DNA from 4 places in the Pseudomonas sp. TE24901 genome. Region 2 is predicted to be linked to each of the others. Evidence: predicted binding sites of a transcription regulator. Region 2 holds the regulator's gene; each other region holds the start of a gene.
What was found. The regulator FliA, encoded in region 2, starts transcription of late flagellar genes. The targets are predictions, from matches to a motif close to CTAAAGTTTNNNNNNNNNNNGCCGNTAA.

Region 1: ACVWVP_RS02140 (methyl-accepting chemotaxis protein) is a predicted target of FliA. The motif match lies at 2,261-2,288, and genes of this name have one in related genera.
Region 3: ACVWVP_RS12970 (methyl-accepting chemotaxis protein) is a predicted target of FliA. The motif match lies at 2,254-2,281, and genes of this name have one in related genera.
Region 4: motA (flagellar motor stator protein MotA) is a predicted target of FliA. The motif match lies at 1,133-1,160, and genes of this name have one in related genera.

Annotation. Positions count from the first base shown of each region.
Region 1 covers NZ_JBSSAF010000001.1:453,326-457,727, forward strand. The annotation lists gene ACVWVP_RS02135 (YifB family Mg chelatase-like AAA ATPase) at 1-72, shown strand, start outside; gene ACVWVP_RS02140 (methyl-accepting chemotaxis protein) at 185-2,161, opposite strand; gene ACVWVP_RS02145 (LysR substrate-binding domain-containing protein) at 2,339-3,259, opposite strand; gene ACVWVP_RS02150 (NorM family multidrug efflux MATE transporter) at 3,410-4,402, shown strand, end outside.
Region 2 covers NZ_JBSSAF010000006.1:9,197-13,598, reverse strand. The annotation lists gene ACVWVP_RS13175 (protein phosphatase CheZ) at 1-304, opposite strand, end outside; gene ACVWVP_RS13170 (chemotaxis response regulator CheY) at 323-697, opposite strand; gene fliA (RNA polymerase sigma factor FliA) at 865-1,605, opposite strand; gene fleN (flagellar synthesis regulator FleN) at 1,602-2,435, opposite strand; gene flhF (flagellar biosynthesis protein FlhF) at 2,542-3,858, opposite strand; gene flhA (flagellar biosynthesis protein FlhA) at 3,871-4,402, opposite strand, start outside.
Region 3 covers NZ_JBSSAF010000005.1:432,617-437,018, forward strand. The annotation lists gene ACVWVP_RS12955 (MmcQ/YjbR family DNA-binding protein) at 1-275, shown strand, start outside; gene ACVWVP_RS12960 (DUF1294 domain-containing protein) at 928-1,311, opposite strand; gene ACVWVP_RS12965 (undecaprenyl-diphosphate phosphatase) at 1,308-2,138, opposite strand; gene ACVWVP_RS12970 (methyl-accepting chemotaxis protein) at 2,349-3,983, shown strand; gene pnuC (nicotinamide riboside transporter PnuC) at 4,149-4,402, shown strand, end outside.
Region 4 covers NZ_JBSSAF010000003.1:197,032-201,433, reverse strand. The annotation lists gene ACVWVP_RS07125 (HDOD domain-containing protein) at 1-1,061, opposite strand, end outside; gene motA (flagellar motor stator protein MotA) at 1,228-2,079, shown strand; gene motB (flagellar motor protein MotB) at 2,083-3,099, shown strand; gene rsgA (small ribosomal subunit biogenesis GTPase RsgA) at 3,162-4,193, opposite strand; gene orn (oligoribonuclease) at 4,302-4,402, shown strand, end outside.

The DNA.
Region 1 (4,402 bases), on a different contig from region 2:
GAGCAGACAGACGCAATCGCACGCCATCACCTGCAAGAGGCCCTGCAATATCGGCCGGCAGCCATCACCTGAGCGCAACACCTACCAGGGTAGGAGCCGGCTTGCCGGCGATGGCTGCCTCAAGGTTTGCGCGAGGCCTGAGGGCCTCATCGCCGGCAAGCCGGCGCCTACAGGGGGCGGGGTGTCAGCGGAAGCGGTCGACCTCTTGGCGCAAGCCCGCCGCCAGGGTTTCCAGTTCCTTGGCGGTGATCGCCAGGTTCGACACCACTTCACGCTGTTCGCTGTTGGCCAGCGCAATGCTTTGCAGGTTGCTGCTGAGCACGTTCGCGGTGCTGCTCTGTTCCTGGGTCGCGGTGGTGATCGCCGCAAATTGCTGGCCGGCCGAGCGGCTTTGCTCGTCGATGCGCGCCAGGGCCGAAGCCACGTCGGCGTTACGCGACAGGCCTTCTTGCATCAACACATTGCCGCGCTCCATGGTGCTGATGGCGTTGCCGGTTTCCTGCTGGATGCTCTGGATCATCCCGGAGATTTCATCAGTGGCCTCACGGGTACGCGACGCCAGGTTGCGCACCTCGTCGGCGACCACCGCGAAACCACGGCCTTGCTCGCCGGCCCGTGCAGCTTCGATGGCGGCGTTCAGCGCCAACAGGTTGGTCTGCTCGGCAATCGAGGTGATCACTCCCACAATCCCGCCGATTTCCTGGGAGCGCTGGCCCAAGGTGTTGATCACCGTGGCCGTGCTGTTCAGTGCCGTGGCGATATGTTCCAGCGACGACGAGGCTTCTTGCATCGAGGTGCGACCGATGCGCGTCTGCTGGGCATTTTCCTGGGCCAGGCGTTCGGTGTTGCCCATGTTGTCGGCGATGTTCAACGAGGTGGCACTGAACTCTTCCACTGCGCCGGCCATGCTGGTGATCTCGCCGGACTGCTGTTCCATGCCTTCATAAGCGCCACCGGACAACCCGGACAAGGCCTGTGCTCGGCTGTTGACCTCTTCGGCCGCCTTGCGGATGTGCGAGACCATGGTCGACAAGGCTTCACCCATCTGGTTGAAGCTGCGTGCCAACTGGCCGATTTCGTCATGGCTGGCCACGTTCAAGCGTGCGCTCAAATCGCCGGCGCCCAGGGCTTCGGCCTGGCGCACCAGGTCACTCAACGGCTGCAGTTTGCTGCGCAGCAGCCAGACCGCCGCGCCGACCGCCAGCAGCATTGCCAGCACGCTACCGATTACCAGGCGAATACCTACCGCCCAAGTGACTGCGCGGATCTCGGACTTCGGCATGCTTGCCACCACCGACCACGGGCCGCCTTCGAACGGCACCGAGACGCTGTAGAAATCTTCGTTCTTGTCACTCCAGAAGCGGCCTTCACCGGGCTTCTTCGCCAGGTCGAGCATCACCGGGATCGCCTGATCCAGCGCCTGCACGCCCGCCGGTGGCACCAACCAATGTTTCTGTTCGTCCAACAGCGCCAGCGAGCCGGTCTGGCCGATACGGAAGCGCTTGAGGTTGTCGAACTGGGCCTTCTGCTCGTCGGTGTAGTCAAAGCCGATGAACAACACGGCGATGACCTTGCCGCTGGCGTCACGCACCGGGGTGTACTGGGTCATGTAGGAGCGGTCGAACAGCACGGCCCGGCCCACGTAATTCTGCCCTGACAGCAGGCGCTGGTACGCCGGGTGCTGGTGGTCGAGCACGGTACCGATGGCACGGTTTCCGTCCTGCTTGGTCAGGGAGGTGCTGATACGAATGAAGTCCTCGCCGCTGCGCACGAACACCGTGGCCACGCCGCCGGACATCTGCTTGAACTCATCCACTTCATCAAAGTTGTTGTTCAGCACCTCCTCGCCCAGGTACAGGCTTGGGGTTTGCACGCCGGCCACGGTGACTGGCTGGTCTGCACGCACGCTCAGGCCGGCGCCGAAGCGCTTTTCGAACAGCCCGCTCAAACGCTGGGTACTCTCGCGCAAGGTGCTGTGGAAGGTATTGAGTTGGTCGGCCAGCAAACGCGCCTCGCTGGCCAGGTGTTCCTCGCGGGTGTCGAGGTTGGCCGAGTCGAGGGAACGCAAGGCAAAGACGGTACTGCCGCTGATGACGACAGCCAGAATAACGGCCAAGGCGAGGCCTAGTTGGGAGGCGATCCGAGCGCGAGGTTGAGACATGACAGCTCCTGGCCGAGGCCAGGATCATCCTGATCTCATAGCGCTGCTCGGCAAATTATCTGGTGGGAAACGTTGGTGCACGATGGTTCCAACACACCTTCTTCGGCGGGCGCGGGCAATACTTGAGCGATTCACAGGGGTATCGCGCAAACGATTGCACGAACGGTAGGCCGCGCATCAGTCGAGGCGCTGCACCTGAGGCAATTCCATGGCCTTGACTTCGCCCTGAAGAAACTCCGCCAAACGTCGCAGCCGCTCTCCCCCGGGGCGGGTTTTCGGCCACACCAAGTAATAGTTTTCACCACTGGCGACTGCGGTGGGCCACGGCAGGCTCAACCGCCCCTGAGCCACGTCCTCCGCCACCATCAGCAGGTCGCCCATGGACACCCCGTAGCCCCGCGCGGCAGCAATCATGCCCAGTTCAAGGGTATCGAACACCTGCCCGCCCTTGAGCGACACCTGGGACGACAAGCCCATGCGCTCCAGCCAATTGCGCCAGTCGCGACGGTCGGGCGTGGGATGCAGCAACTCGGCGGTGGCCAGGCGCGCTGCATCCCAGGGCCCATCCTCAAGCAGGTTGGGCGCCCCCACTGGAATCAGCAACTCGGGGAACAGGTAACTGGCTTCCCAATCGGCCGGGAAATGTCCGTAGCTCAGCAGCACCGCACAATCGAACGGCTCCTGATTGAAGTCCACCTCATCCACGCTCATCCACGCACTGGTCAGTTGCACCTCGTTGCCCGGCTGCAACGCCCGGAAACGACTGAGCCGCGCCAGCAGCCAGCGCATGGTCAGGGTCGAGGGTGCTTTCATGCGCAGGATGTCGTCTTCGGCATTCAGGGTATGGCAGGCCCGCTCCAGCGCGGCAAAGCCTTCACGCACGCCGGGCAACAGCAGGCGCGCCGCTTCGGTGAGTTGCAGGGTGCGCCCGCTGCGCTGGAACAGGCGACAGGCAAAATGCTCTTCCAGCGTACGGATATGCCGGCTGACCGCACTCTGGGTGATCGACAGCTCCTCGGCGGCGCGCGTGAAGGAGTTATGCCGGGACGCAGCCTCAAATGCACGCAGGGCATAAAGCGGAGGGAGGCGGCGCGACATACGGAAAACTCCTACAAACCAAAGCAGCACCCTAGCAGAATCCGTATACATGAGTATTAGTCATGCGAACGATCGCTTTTATCCTTTTGTGCAATGCACCAGAAGCGCCGAGAATCGACCCTTCCCCACCCCTCTGACTTTTCGAGCGTGATGATCATGCAGCATCCGGCGCGTACCGAACTCTGGGCCATCCTGCGGCTGTCAGGGCCGTTGATTGCCTCACAGTTGGCGCACATGCTGATGGTGCTGACCGACACCCTGATGATGGCCCGCCTGAGCCCCGAAGCCCTGGCCGGTGGTGGCCTGGGCGCGGCCAGCTATTCCTTTGTGTCGATTTTCTGCATCGGCGTGATTGCTGCCGTGGGCACCCTGGTGGCCATTCGGCACGGCGCGGGCGATATCGACGGCGCCACCCGCCTGACCCAGGCCGGGCTGTGGCTGGCGTGGCTGATGGCGCTGGCGGCGGGTCTGCTGCTGTGGAACCTCAAGCCGCTGTTGCTGATGTTTGGCCAGACCGAAGCCAACGTGCACTCGGCCGGGCAATTCCTGACGATCCTGCCGTTTGCCCTGCCGGGTTTCCTCAGTTTCATGACACTGCGCGGTTTTACCAGCGCGATTGGCAAGGCGCAGCCGGTGATGGTGATCAGCCTGTGCGGTGCGGTGGCCAACTACCTGCTCAACCACGCACTGATCGAAGGCATGTTCGGCCTGCCGAAACTGGGGCTGATGGGCATTGGCCTGGTCACCGCCCTTGTCGCCAACAGCATGGCCCTGGCGCTGTGGTGGTACATCCGCAGTAATCGGACCTACTCGGCCTACCCGCTGGGCAAAGGCCTGCTGCGTCTCAACACCCAGTATTTGCGCGAGCTGTGGCGCCTGGGCCTGCCGATCGGCGGCACCTATGCGGTGGAAGTCGGATTGTTTGCCTTCGCCGCGTTGTGCATGGGCACCATGGGCAGCACGCAGTTGGCGGCGCACCAGATTGCCCTGCAGATCGTGTCGGTGGCCTTTATGGTGCCGGCCGGCATGTCCTACGCGGTGACCATGCGCATCGGCCAGCACTACGGCGCCGAGCAGTTGCTGCAGGCACGCCTGGCCGGGCGGGTGGGCATCGGGTTTGGCGCGGCAGTGATGTTGGCATTT
Region 2 (4,402 bases):
GGTTGGCCGCCGCCTCGGTCAGCCTGACCACGTAGGACAGGCGTTCGGTGGCATCGGTGATTTGCGAAATCTCTTCGGCCTGGGGCATGTGCGGGTCAATCTGGAAATTGACGATCGCACTGTGCAGCTCGCGCGTGAGCTTGCCCACTTCCTGGTACAGGCCGCGGTCACGGGTCTGGTTGAGCTCATGGATTAACTGCACCGCGTCGCCGAACTGGCCTTTTTCAAGGCTGTCGACCAACTGGTGAGCATGCTTTTTCAGGGTCGACTCGAAGTCTCCCTGTGACGTTTCTTTATGCTCCATAGCTCCCCCGTGGCAGCATCAATGACCGATGCGTTCGAAGATTTTCTCGATCTTCTCTTTCAAGGCCAGCGCAGTGAATGGCTTGACCACGTAACCGTTTACCCCGGCTTGGGCGGCTTCGATGATCTGCTCACGCTTGGCTTCGGCGGTCACCATCAGCACAGGCAGGCTGCGCAGTTTTTCATCAGCACGCACGTGGCGCAGCAAATCGATACCGGTCATGCCCGGCATGTTCCAGTCGGTTACCAGAAAGTCGATGCTCCCGCTGTTGAGGATCGGAATCGCTGTAATGCCGTCATCCGCCTCGACCGTGTTTGTGAACCCAAGGTCACGCAACAGGTTTTTTATGATCCGCCGCATCGTTGAGAAGTCATCAACGATGAGGATTTTCATGTTCTTGTCCAATTCGACCTCCAAGCAGTCTTAAACGCGCCCAGCACCTGGACGCGCCATTTCAATCAACAGGCGTTACACAAAAAGGACTGCCCAGGGCACCACGGTACGAACCCGCGAAAGCGATGGCTTTCACGGTAGCGTCTGCAGTGTCCCCACACTGCCTGTCAGCGCGCGCGCCACTCTCCCAACCGCCCCCGCAAGCGGGCTGCGCACTGGCTGTGCAGCTGGCTGACACGCGATTCGCTGACCCCCAGGACCTCACCGATTTCCTTGAGGTTCAGCTCTTCGTCGTAGTACAGCGCCAACACCAGTCGCTCACGCTCCGGCAAATTGGCGATCGCGTCCGCCAACGCACCCTGGAAGCGTTCATCTTCCAGGTCACGCGACGGCTCCAGATGTGCACTCGCGCCGTCCTCGTGCAGCCCTTCGTGTTCGCCGTCCTGCAACAGGTCGTCGAAACTGAACAGGCGGCTGCCCAAGGTATCGTTCAAAATCCCGTAGTAATCATCGAGACTCAATTGGAGTTCGGCCGCAACTTCATGATCTTTAGCGTCACGACCGGTTTTTGCTTCAATTGCGCGAATTGCATCACTGACCATGCGCGTATTGCGGTGCACCGAACGCGGTGCCCAATCGCCTTTGCGCACTTCATCGAGCATTGCGCCACGAATACGGATACCCGCATACGTCTCGAAACTTGCACCCTTGCTCGCGTCGTATTTGGTCGACACTTCGAGCAGGCCGATCATGCCGGCCTGGATCAGGTCTTCGACCTGGACGCTGGCCGGCAGGCGTGCCAGCAGGTGATAGGCGATACGCTTGACCAACGGCGCGTAGCGCTCGATCAACTCGCCCTGGCTGTCACGGGCAGACTTCTTGTACGCGTTGTAGCCAGTCGCTGTCATAGCACGGGTCCTGCGCTCGTCTGATGCACCAATCGCTCGACGAAAAACTCCAGATGCCCCCGTGGGTTGGCGGGCAACGGCCAGGTATCGACCTTCTGGGCAATGGCCTTGAACGCCAGTGCGCACTTCGAACGAGGGAACGCTTCATAGACCGCACGCTGCTTTTGCACGGCCTTGCGCACACACTCGTCATAAGGAACTGCGCCGACGTATTGTAAGGCGACATCGAGGAAGCGATCCGTGACCTTGGTCAACTTGGCGAACAGGTTTCGCCCTTCCTGCGGGCTTTGGGCCATGTTGGCCAGCACGCGGAAGCGGTTCATGCCGTAGTCACGGTTAAGCAGTTTGATCAGGGCGTAGGCGTCGGTGATCGAGGTGGGTTCGTCGCAGACCACCAGCAGCACTTCTTGCGCTGCGCGCACGAAGCTGACCACGGACTCGCCGATCCCGGCGGCGGTGTCGATCACCAGCACGTCGAGGTTGTCGCCGATATCGCTGAAGGCCTGGATCAGGCCGGCATGCTGCGCCGGGCTCAGGTGCACCATGCTCTGGGTGCCCGAGGCGGCCGGCACGATCCGAATGCCACCGGGGCCCTGGAGCAGCACATCGCGCAGCTCACAACGGCCTTCGATCACATCGGCGAGGGTGTGTTTGGGTGTCAGCCCCAGCAGAACGTCGACGTTCGCCAACCCCAGGTCAGCATCCAGCAGCATGACGCGACGGCCAAGCTCTGCCAGGGCCAGGGACAAATTCACTGACACGTTAGTTTTCCCGACGCCACCTTTGCCGCCGGTCACCGCGATCACCTGTACGGGATGCATGCTGCCCATTTTATTTCTTTACCTTGTCTTGCTTAGACGCAGGCTACATGGCTTGGCCGCGTGAATCGCTTGCAGACCATCGATGTAGATACATTTCACGGTGTTCATGCTGCCCTCAACCGACCCGTTTTGCCGGGTTGTGGTAAAGGTCAGCGAACATATCGGCCATCGCTTCCTCGCTAGGCTCTTCTTGCATTTGCACGCTGACTGCACGGCTGACCAGCTGATGACGGCGCGGCAGATGCAGATCATCCGGGATCCGCGGCCCGTCGGTCAGGTAGGCAACCGGCAATTCGTGGCTGATGGCCAGGCTCAACACCTCGCCCAGACTCGCCGTTTCATCGAGTTTAGTCAGGATGCAACCGGCCAGGCCGCAGCGCTTGTAGCTATGATACGCAGCGGTAAGAACCTGTTTCTGGCTAGTGGTTGCAAGCACCAGGTAATTCTTCGACTTGATGCCACGCCCGGCCAGGCTTTCCAGCTGCATGCGCAACGCCGGGTCGCTGGCTTGCAGGCCAGCGGTATCGATCAATACCACGCGCTTGCGCAGCAGTGGGTCGAGGGCGTTGGCCAGGGACTGGCCCGGGTCGACGTGGGTCACCGACACATTGAGAATACGCCCCAGGGTCTTGAGCTGCTCCTGGGCACCAATACGGTAGCTGTCCATGCTCACCAGCGCGATGTTCTGCGCGCCGTACTTGAGCACGTAACGCGCGGCCAGTTTGGCCAGGGTGGTGGTCTTGCCCATGCCGGCAGGGCCGACCATGGCGATCACACCGCCCTCTTCCAGGGGCTCGATTTCCGGGGTGACGATCATGCGCGCCAGGTGGGCCAGCAACATGCGCCAGGCCTGGCGAGGTTCTTCGACTTCGGCGGTCAGGGCCAGCAGGTCGCGGGACAACGGGCCGGACAAGCCGATACGTTGCAGGCGGCGCCACAGGTTGGCCTGTTGCGGCTTGCTGCCTTGCAACTGGGTCCAGGCCAGGGAGCCCAGCTGGACTTCCAGCAGCTCACGCAGGCCATTGAGTTCAAAACGCATCGAGTCAAACACACGCGGGTCGACTGCCGGCGCCGGGGCTGGCGCGGCAGGACGTGGTGGCTCTTTGAAGGTCGGCTCGACCAGCGGCTCGGCAGCGGTCAGCGGCAGGCCGGCGAATAGCTGGCGATTGGTGGTGGCATCGCTGTCGCCACGCATGCTCAGTTCGGCCTGGGCCGAGACAATGCGCGAGGCGGTCTTGCGCAACTCGTCTTCGAGTTCCATGTTCGGCACGCGCGGCGCCAGCGCCTGGGGGGTGTAATCCAGGGCAGCCGTCAGCTCGACACCACCGGCGATGCGGCGGTTTCCGATAATCGCGGCGTCGGCGCCCAGCTCATCACGAACCAGTTTCATGGCCTGACGCATATCGGCGGCGAAAAAACGCTTCACTTGCATAACCCACTACCCTCAGCCGTTGGGCCCTACTGTCGCGACGATAGTCACTTGCTTGTTGTCAGGAATTTCCTGATAAGCCAAAACGTGCAAATTCGGTACTGCCAGGCGCCCAAATCGCGACAACATCGCGCGGACGGGGCCGGCCACCAGCAGAATGATCGGCTGGCCTGCCATTTCCTGGCGCTGCGCGGCTTCGATCAACGAACGCTGCAGCTTCTCAGCCATGCTTGGCTCCAGCAGAACGCCCTCTTCCTGGCCTTGTCCTGCCTTCTGAATACTATTGAGCAATATTTGTTCCAACCTTGGTTCCAAGGTGATCACAGGCAGCTCGGAGTCAATCCCTACAATGCTTTGCACGATTGCACGCGACAATCCGACGCGCACTGCGGCCACCAGGGCGGCAGTATCTTGACTCTTGGCGGCATTGTTGGCGATGGCCTCGGCAATGCTGCGGATATCGCGCACCGGCACCTGTTCGGCCAGCAGCGCCTGCAGCACCTTGAGCAATTGCGACAGCGACAGCACACCCGGCACCAGCTCTTCG
Region 3 (4,402 bases), on a different contig from region 2:
TGCGGGTGTTTTCGATTGCTGGCAACAAGATGTTTGCCTTGCAGAACTTGCGGGGGGAGTCGTTGGCGTTCAAGGTGGACAAGGAGTTGTTTCTTGGGCATGTCGACCGGCCGGGGATTCATCCGGCGCCTTATTTGGCGCGGGCGCAGTGGGTGATTATGAATACGCCGTATCCGCTGGGGGCTGAGGAGTTGCGGGGGCTGTTGCAGCGGTCTCATCAGTTGGTGGTGAGTAAGTTGCCCAAGCGGACGCAGGTGGGGTTGCGCCTGGAGTGAGGGGGGGCTGACAGGCGATGGTTTTCCAACTGCCGCCCTGTGATCAAACATGTGGGAGCTGGCTTGCCTGCGATGGCGGTCTCACGAGGTACATATCCATTTCTTCGGTAACGGCGGCTTATGGTTCCGCTTTTACAGCGGCTCACTTTTGAAAAGCCCAAAAGTAAGCAAAAGGCTCTTGCCCCAACACTCGGCACCTCGCCTAGGCTCGGTGTGCCCGTAATCCGACAGTGATTTGGGGGGCCGCCGCCACGCGCCATCCATGGCGCGGGGCGGCTAAGCCGGCGTCCTGCCGGCTTACCCCCCAAATCCCTGTCAGATTCCGGCCAGCGTGTTTGACGGGGCGCCTAAGATCAAAATCAAGATCAAAAGCAAGAGCACAGCGGCCTGACAGCCGGCTTGAGTGGTGTGGAGCAAAGGCAAAGGCAAACGCGGTCCACTGTAGGAGCCGGCTTGCCGGCGATGCTCATCAACGATGACGCGAGCCCTCACTGTGGGAGCTGGCTTGCCTGCGATGGCATCAACCGGGTATGCCTGATTCACCGAGGTGCCTGCATCGCCGGCAAGCCAGCTCCTACAGGTATCTGCTTTAGATCCAACCACTCATCAAGAGCGGCTCGCTTCGCATCGTGGTTACGCTTGGGTGTTATGCCTAGAGGACTGACAGCAGCGTGCCGCCCAGGAACAGTTGGTCCAGCCAGAACACTTGGTGCAACAGCACGATCACCCAGAACAGCACTTGGTAAGACACTTTACGCGTCTTGTGCCGGAAGACTTGCTGGGCGAGCAGCGCGCCCGGCCAGCCGCCTGCCAGTTCGACGGCGTGCAGGATGTTTTCCGGGGTGCGGCGGCCTTCGGTCTGGGCCTTGCGCTTGTCGTTCCAGTACATCAGGAACGCCACCACGCTGACCACGCCGTAGGCCGCGAGCGGGATCAGCGTTTCGCCGCGATGCCAGAGCAAGGCTGAGCCCAGCAGCGGCGCGGCGCACAGCAGCACGAAGATCAGCGCCTTCAGGCGTGGGTGCTGGATGTTCATGGCTTGACCGCTGTCCAGTCGATCCAGCCGAACTGCCAGGTGGCCAGGATCACCAGGCCGAACGCGATGCGGTACCAGGCAAAGGCCGCGTAGCTGTGGCTGGCGATGAACTTGAGCAAGGCCTTGACGGCGATCATTGCGAAGATGAACGAGGTGACAAAACCAATGGCGAACACCGGCAGGTCATCGGGCTGGAACAGGTGGCGGTACTTGTAGCCCGAATACACGGCGGCACCGACCATGGTCGGCATGGCCAGGAAGAACGAGAACTCGGTGGCGGTCTTGCGCGACAGGCCGAACAGCAGGCCACCAATGATGGTCGCACCGGAACGCGAGGTGCCCGGGATCATGGCCAGGCACTGGGCAAAGCCCACCTTGACCGCGTCTTTCCAGGTGATGTCGTCCACGGTTTCGGCGTGTACCGCATGCTGGCGGCGCTCGGCCCACAGCATGATCACGCCGCCGACGACCAGCGCCGTTGCCACGGTGATCGGGTTGAACAGGTAGTGCTTGATCAGGTCGGCAAAAATCACCCCCAGTACCACCGCCGGCAGTACCGCGATGATCAGGTTGACCGTGAAGCGCTGGGCAGTGCGCTGGGTCGGCAAGCCGGTGACCACGTCGAAGATCTTGCGCCGGAACTCCCAGACTACGGCGAGGATCGCGCCCAGCTGGATGATGATATTGAACGCTTCGAAGCGTTCGCCGCCGAAGCCGATCAGGTCGGCGACGATGATCTGGTGGCCGGTGCTGGAGATCGGCAGGAACTCGGTCAGCCCTTCCACAACGCCCAGTATCAATGCCTGTATGGCGGTCCAAATGTCCATGTTTCTCCCAAAGGTGGTGCGTATTTCTAATGATTCAAAGAGGCGAGCGCTTCTTCAGGCGCGGCGTTGATAATCAACGCCGGCGTGCAAAAATTGCGTGAAAAATCAGGCGGTACTCAGGTTTTCCGATTGCAGGCCGAAAGCCTATCAGACAAGCCGGAAATGTCGATGCAGCACCCACAATTATAAAAAGCACGGAGTGACAGGACCATGAACAGTTTGCGCAGCATGTCGATCAGCCGTCGTCTCTGGCTGATCCTGATCGTCGCCGTGTTGATGCTGTTGACCCTGGGCCTGCTGATGCTCAAGCAGATCCACGGCGACCTCTACCAGGCCAAGCGCCAGCAGACCCAGCACGTGGTGCAGACGGCCAGCGGCGTCCTCGCCTATTACCAGAACCTCGAAAAGACGGGCGTGCTCACCCGCGAAGCCGCGCAGAAACAGGCGTTGAGCGCCGTGCGCGGCCTGCGCTACGACCACGACGACTACTTTTGGATCAACGACCTCACCCCCGTGATGATCATGCACGCCGCCAACCCCAAGCTGGACGGCCAGAACCTCTCGGCCATCCGCGACCCGGACGGGTTTGCGGTGTTCAACGAGTTCGTGATCCTGGCCAAGGCCAAGGGCGCCGGCATCGTCAACTACCGCTGGCCGAAGCCGGGCGCCGAAGCGCCGGTGGAGAAAACCTCGTACATCCAGCTGTTCGAACCCTGGGGTTGGATCATCGGCTCTGGCGTGTACGTGGACGACGTGCAGGCCGAGTTCAAGGGCCAGGTGTGGAAAGCCTCACTGATTGGCCTGGGCATTGCGCTGGTCATGGCCTTGCTGGTGACAGTGATCGCCCGCAGTATCGTCAACCCGTTGCAGGCGGCGGTCAATGCCATGGGCAATATCGCCAGCGGCGAAAGCGACCTGACCCGCAGCCTGGACACCCACGGCAATGATGAGGTGACCCAGCTGTCCCGGCACTTCAACAGCTTCACCGCCAAGCTGCGCCAGGTGGTGGGCCAATTGCAGGTGTGCGCCAACGCCCTCGGGCAGTCCTCCACCGAGCTGGGCACCAACGCCAGCCAGGCCCACGACCGCAGCCAGCAGCAGTCGCAGCAGATGGAACTGGTGGCCACGGCCATCAATGAAGTGACCTACGGCGTGCAGGACGTGGCAAAAAACGCCGAGCACGCCGCCAGCGAAATGCGTGACGCCCAGGCCCAGGCGCAGCAAGGCCAGGTGAACATCGACGGCAGCCTGCAGCAGATCGACCAGCTCTCGGGCACCATCAGCCAGGCCGTAGAGGTGATCCGCACCCTGTCCAGCGAAAGCACACAGATTGGCGGCGTACTCGAAGTGATCCGCTCCATCGCCGACCAGACCAACCTGCTGGCCCTCAACGCCGCCATCGAAGCGGCTCGCGCCGGCGAGCAAGGCCGGGGGTTTGCGGTGGTGGCCGATGAAGTACGCCTGTTGGCCCAGCGCACGCAAAAGTCCACCGCCGAGATCCAGGTGATGATCGAGCGCCTGCAGGGCCACTCGGAAGCGGCGGTCAAGGTGATCAGCGACAGCCACAGCGCGTCGCAACTGACCATCGAACAAGCCGGCCAGGCCGGGGCCAGCCTCAATGCCATCGGCCAGGCGCTGCGTAATCTCAACGGACTGAATGCCTCGATCGCCAGCGCCACCTTGCAACAGGCCCACGTGGTCGAAGACATCAACCAGAACGTCACCCAGGCGGCGGGCCTGTCCCACAGCACCGCGTTGGCGGCAGAACAATCGAGCGTCGCCAGCGCGCACCTGCGCGGCCTCAGCGAACAACTCGATGGCCTGCTGCGCCAATTCAAAATCTAATCTGCAGTGAGCGGGCTTGCCCGCGCTGGGCTGCGTAGCGGCCCCAAAAAAATGGGAGCGCTACGCACTCCAGCGCGGGCAAGCCCGCTCACTACAAAGCCAATGCCTAAGCCTATCTTCTTTGGTTACAATCAGCGCCCTCTTCGTCTCCCCTAAGGAACCGCCATGTCCGGGCTTGAACTGTTCGCCGCCGCCCTGGGGGTGATCGCTGTCTGGCTGACGGTCAAACAGAACCCCTGGTGCTGGCCTATCGGCCTGGTGATGGTGCTGCTCTACACCTGGATATTCTTCGACGTAAAACTCTATTCCGACATGCTGCTGCAAGTGGTCTATGCCGCGCTGCAGGTTTACGGCTGGTGGCAGTGGACCCGCGCCGGCGAGGTCAAGCAGGGTCGCCAGGTGACCAGCCTCGGCTGGCC
Region 4 (4,402 bases), on a different contig from region 2:
CAGCGCTTACGCCACACCGCCAGGGATTCGGCCGTGGGTGGCGGCGCCGGCAGCAAGCCGCGATGGATCTTCTGCACATGCCACGGCCAGATCAGCGACAGCGCCGGGTGCCACAGGTCGGGCATCAGGGTCGCACGAGCGCTGGTCACCGCTTGCTGGTGAACCTGTTGCTGCACATCACCCAGAGGCGCTTGCAGGTAAAGCGCCGTGAGGTATTGCCAGCGCTCGGTGTGTGGACAGGTCCAGGACTCCTGAGCCGCCATCGCCAGGCCGTTGGCCAGCAGTACTGTATTGGCGGGCTGATTCAGCCAGCGACGCAAATTGGGTTCGGCATCGAGCAGCTGCTGGTGGCGCAGCGGGTCATCTTCACGGGCGATGTGCAGGGCCTTGACCAGCAGGCGCTGCTCGGTCAGCAAGAGCGTGTAGCCCTGGGAGACCCAGATCGGCAGGTGCCAGGTTTCGGTCAGGCCGATGCACAGGTCCAGCAGGCGCACACCGAACAATTCCTGCTCGACCTGGCGCGCGGACTGCCCCTTGTGGATCACCCGCAGTTCCCATTCTTCCAGGAGCTTGGGGTACGCCACGGCCATTGGCCACAACGGCGACAGGAACAACAGGCTGCCCCAGTGGATGTCCTGCCACAGCCTTGCCAGGCGGCTGGCGAACAGGCCGTTGGCTTGCTGCGAGGCATGCTGGCTCACCAGCAGCAGTTGGCGCAGCGCCACGGGAATCTCGTTGGCCGGCACCGAAGGCAACCGCGCCAGCAGCTCTTCGGCGCGCTTGAGGCCAAGACGGTTGAGCGCCACTTCGAGGTTTTCGGCCGGCTCCGCCAGGCTGCCATGGGTGTGGCTGTTGGCTTCACGCATCACGCTGAGCACCAGCGCGGGGCTGTTCTGCATCAGCTCGGCAATGTCTCGCAACGAACTGCGGCTGTCGCGGATGGCCTTGCACACGCGCTCGTGGCTGGCCTGCGGGACGGGCAGCAGCACATCGTCCAGGCGCTTGATCCAAGCGGCGAGGGTGGTGGGTCTTGAACTTGGGACTGTCGTTTCATTAGCCATGATTGGGGCGCGATCATCACTTGCATTCAACACGCCCGGAACGGGCCGAATTGGCTTTTCGCCTTAACGGGCTATAGTCTGGCGCAGTTTTGCCGATAAGTAGAACAAGAGTTTTCGGCTACACCCAATATGTCCATGAACCCGACGGCGCAAGTACAGATCCCCTATGGCTAAAATTATCGGCATCATCGTCGTCATCGCAAGCGTGCTCGGTGGGTATGTCCTGTCCCACGGTAAAATTGCTGCACTGATCCAGCCTTTCGAAGTGCTGATTATCGGTGGTGCCGCGTTTGGTGCATTCCTGCAGGCCAACCCTGGCTACATGACCATGCACGTGATCAAGAAGTCGCTGGGCATGTTCAGCTCGCGCTTCTCCCACACCTTCTACCTGGATGTGCTGGGGCTGATCTACGAGATCCTCAACAAGAGCCGCCGCGAAGGCATGATGGCCATCGAAGCTGACATCGAAGATGCCGCGGCCAGCCCGATTTTCGCCAAGTACCCGGCCGTGCTCAAAGATGAGCGCATGACTGCCTACATCTGTGACTACCTGCGCATCATGTCCTCCGGCAACATGGCCCCCCATGAGCTGGAAGGCCTGTTCGACATGGAACTGTTCAGCCTCAAGGAAGAGCTGGAACATCCTTCTCACGCCGTGACCGGCATCGCCGACGGCATGCCCGGTTTCGGTATCGTCGCGGCGGTACTGGGTATCGTGGTCACCATGGCCTCCCTGGGCGAAGGCGACCAGAAGGCCATCGGCATGCACGTGGGTGCGGCACTCGTGGGTACCTTCTTCGGTATTCTGGCGGCCTACGGTTTCTTCGGCCCGCTGGCCACTTCCCTGGCCCACGACGCCAAGGAAGAAGTGAACCTCTACGAAGCGATCAAGGCGTGCCTGGTGGCTTCGGCCTCTGGCATGCCGCCATCGCTGGCGGTGGAGTTCGGGCGCAAGGTGCTGTACCCGAAACACCGCCCAAGTTTTGCCGAGCTGGAACAAGCGGTTCGCGGTCGCTAAGTCATGGAAAACAACCAGCCGATAATCATCAAGCGCGTCAAGCGCTTCGCTGCGGGGCACCATGGCGGCGCCTGGAAAATCGCCTTCGCCGACTTCGCGACGGCGATGATGGCGTTCTTCCTGGTGCTGTGGTTGATGTCTACCGCCACGCCTGAACAGAAGATCGCCATCGCCGGTTACTTCAAGGACCCGATTGGTTTCTCGGAAAGTGGCACGCCCTTCGTGATCGACCTGGGCGGCTCGCCGCAGTTGGCGCCCGAGCGCACCATCAACCCCGAGGTCAAGACCGAGACGCCACAGCAGAACATCCCGATCGAGCGTGAAACCGTCGAGTCCATGGCAGAGCAGGTCGAGAAGGAACGCCTGGAGTTGCTGCTGCAGGAGCTGCAGACCAAGGTCGAGGAAAACCCGCAGCTGCTGAAGTTCAAGGACCAGATTTCCTTCGAAATCACGCCTGAAGGCTTGCGCATCCAGATCACAGACGCCGCCAACCGGCCGATGTTCGACTCCGGTAGCGCCCGCCTGAAGCCGTACTTTGAAGACATCCTGCTGGCCATGGCTGACACCATCAAGGCGGTGCCGAACAAGATCAGCATCAGCGGCCACACCGACGCCAAGCCGTATGCTGGCCAGGGCGACTTCGGCAACTGGGAACTGTCGGCCAACCGTGCCAACGCCGCTCGCCGTGCGCTGGTGGCGGGCAGTTACCCCGACCCGCAAGTGGCGCGTGTGGTGGGCTTTGCTTCCTCGCAGCTGTTTGATCATGAGGACCCGTTCAACCCGGTCAACCGCAGGATCGACATCGTGGTGCTGACCAAAAAGGCCCAGCGTGCGATTGAGGGTGACCAACCGCCTCCCGCACCCACCCCAGGCGCCGGCGCGCCGGGCGAGGTTCCAGCTGACCCGAACGCGATTCCGCCAGGGCAGGAGCCGTTGCCAGCCCATGAACTGCGTCAGAAGCTGAATCTGTTTGATGATGGTGGGGTGAAGGATCCTACGGTTCCCAAGGCAGGTTCCTAACCCGCACATACAACAAGGCCGCGATAACCGCGGCCTTGTTGTTTCTACCTTGCAGGGGCCTGTCAGTAACTGCTTTCCGGCAAACTCGCAATGATCGACCGATAGCTGTTCATCCGCTGCTGCTGCACGCGGCCGTCTTCCAGCGCCTTGAGCAATGCACAGCCCGGCTCGCGGTCGTGCTTGCAGTCGCGGAAACGGCAGGTGCCGATCAGGTCGTTGAACTCGATGAAACCGGCTTCCACGTCGCTGCGGCTGACGTGGCCGAGGCCGAATTCGCGGATGCCTGGGGAGTCGATCAACTCACCGCCGCCCGGGAAGTGGAACAACCGCGCCGTGGTGGTGGTGTGGGTGCCTTGGCCGGAAAGCTCCGACAGCGGACCCACGCGGGTTTCGACGTCCGGCAGCAGGCTGTTGACCAGCGAGGACTTGCCCACGCCCGATTGGCCGACAAACACGCTGATGCGCCCGTCCAACTGTTGTTGCAGCTGTTCCATGCCGTTGCCGTGATGGGCCGACACTTCCAGCACCGGGTAGCCCAGGGTGCGGTACACCGCCAGCAGCGCATTCAGCGCCGGGGCGTTCTGCTCGTCGATCAGGTCGTACTTGTTCAGCAGCAACAGCGGGCGGATGCCGGCATGTTCAGCCGCGACCAGGTAACGGTCGATCAGGTTGGCGTGGGGCTCGGGCAGTGGCGCGAACACGATCACGATCATGTCGACGTTGGCCGCCACCGGCTTGAGCTGGCCGCGGCTGTCCGGGCGGCGCAGCTCGGTGGTGCGTGGCAACTGGGCCACGATCACGCCGATGCCCTGGTTGCCGGCACGCCAGACCACCTGGTCGCCAGTCACCAGCGCTGGCAGGTTGGCGCGCAAATGGCAGCGGAACACCTGGCCGGCGAGTTCGCCTTCCAGCGCCTCCACTTCGACCTGCACACCAAAGTGCGCGATCACCAGGCCCGTTTGTTCAGGGCCCAGGTCGCCGCCCTCAAGCGCTTCCACGGCGGAGGATTCACGTTTGGCGGCGCGAGCGGCGCGTTCACCTTGAATCTTTTCGATGCGCCAGTTTTGGCGACGATTGAGCTGGCGTTTGGCCATGGGTGTTCCGTGTCGATAATGCAAAGGTTGGGTAAAACGGTCGCGAGTCTAGCACGGCCCCGCCTGCTAAACTGCGCAGCTACGCCAAGGTGCCAAGAGAATAGAGCCATGCAAAACCCACAGAACCTGATTTGGATCGATCTGGAAATGACCGGTCTGAACCCTGACACCGACGTCATCATCGAGATGGCCACCATTGTCACCGACAG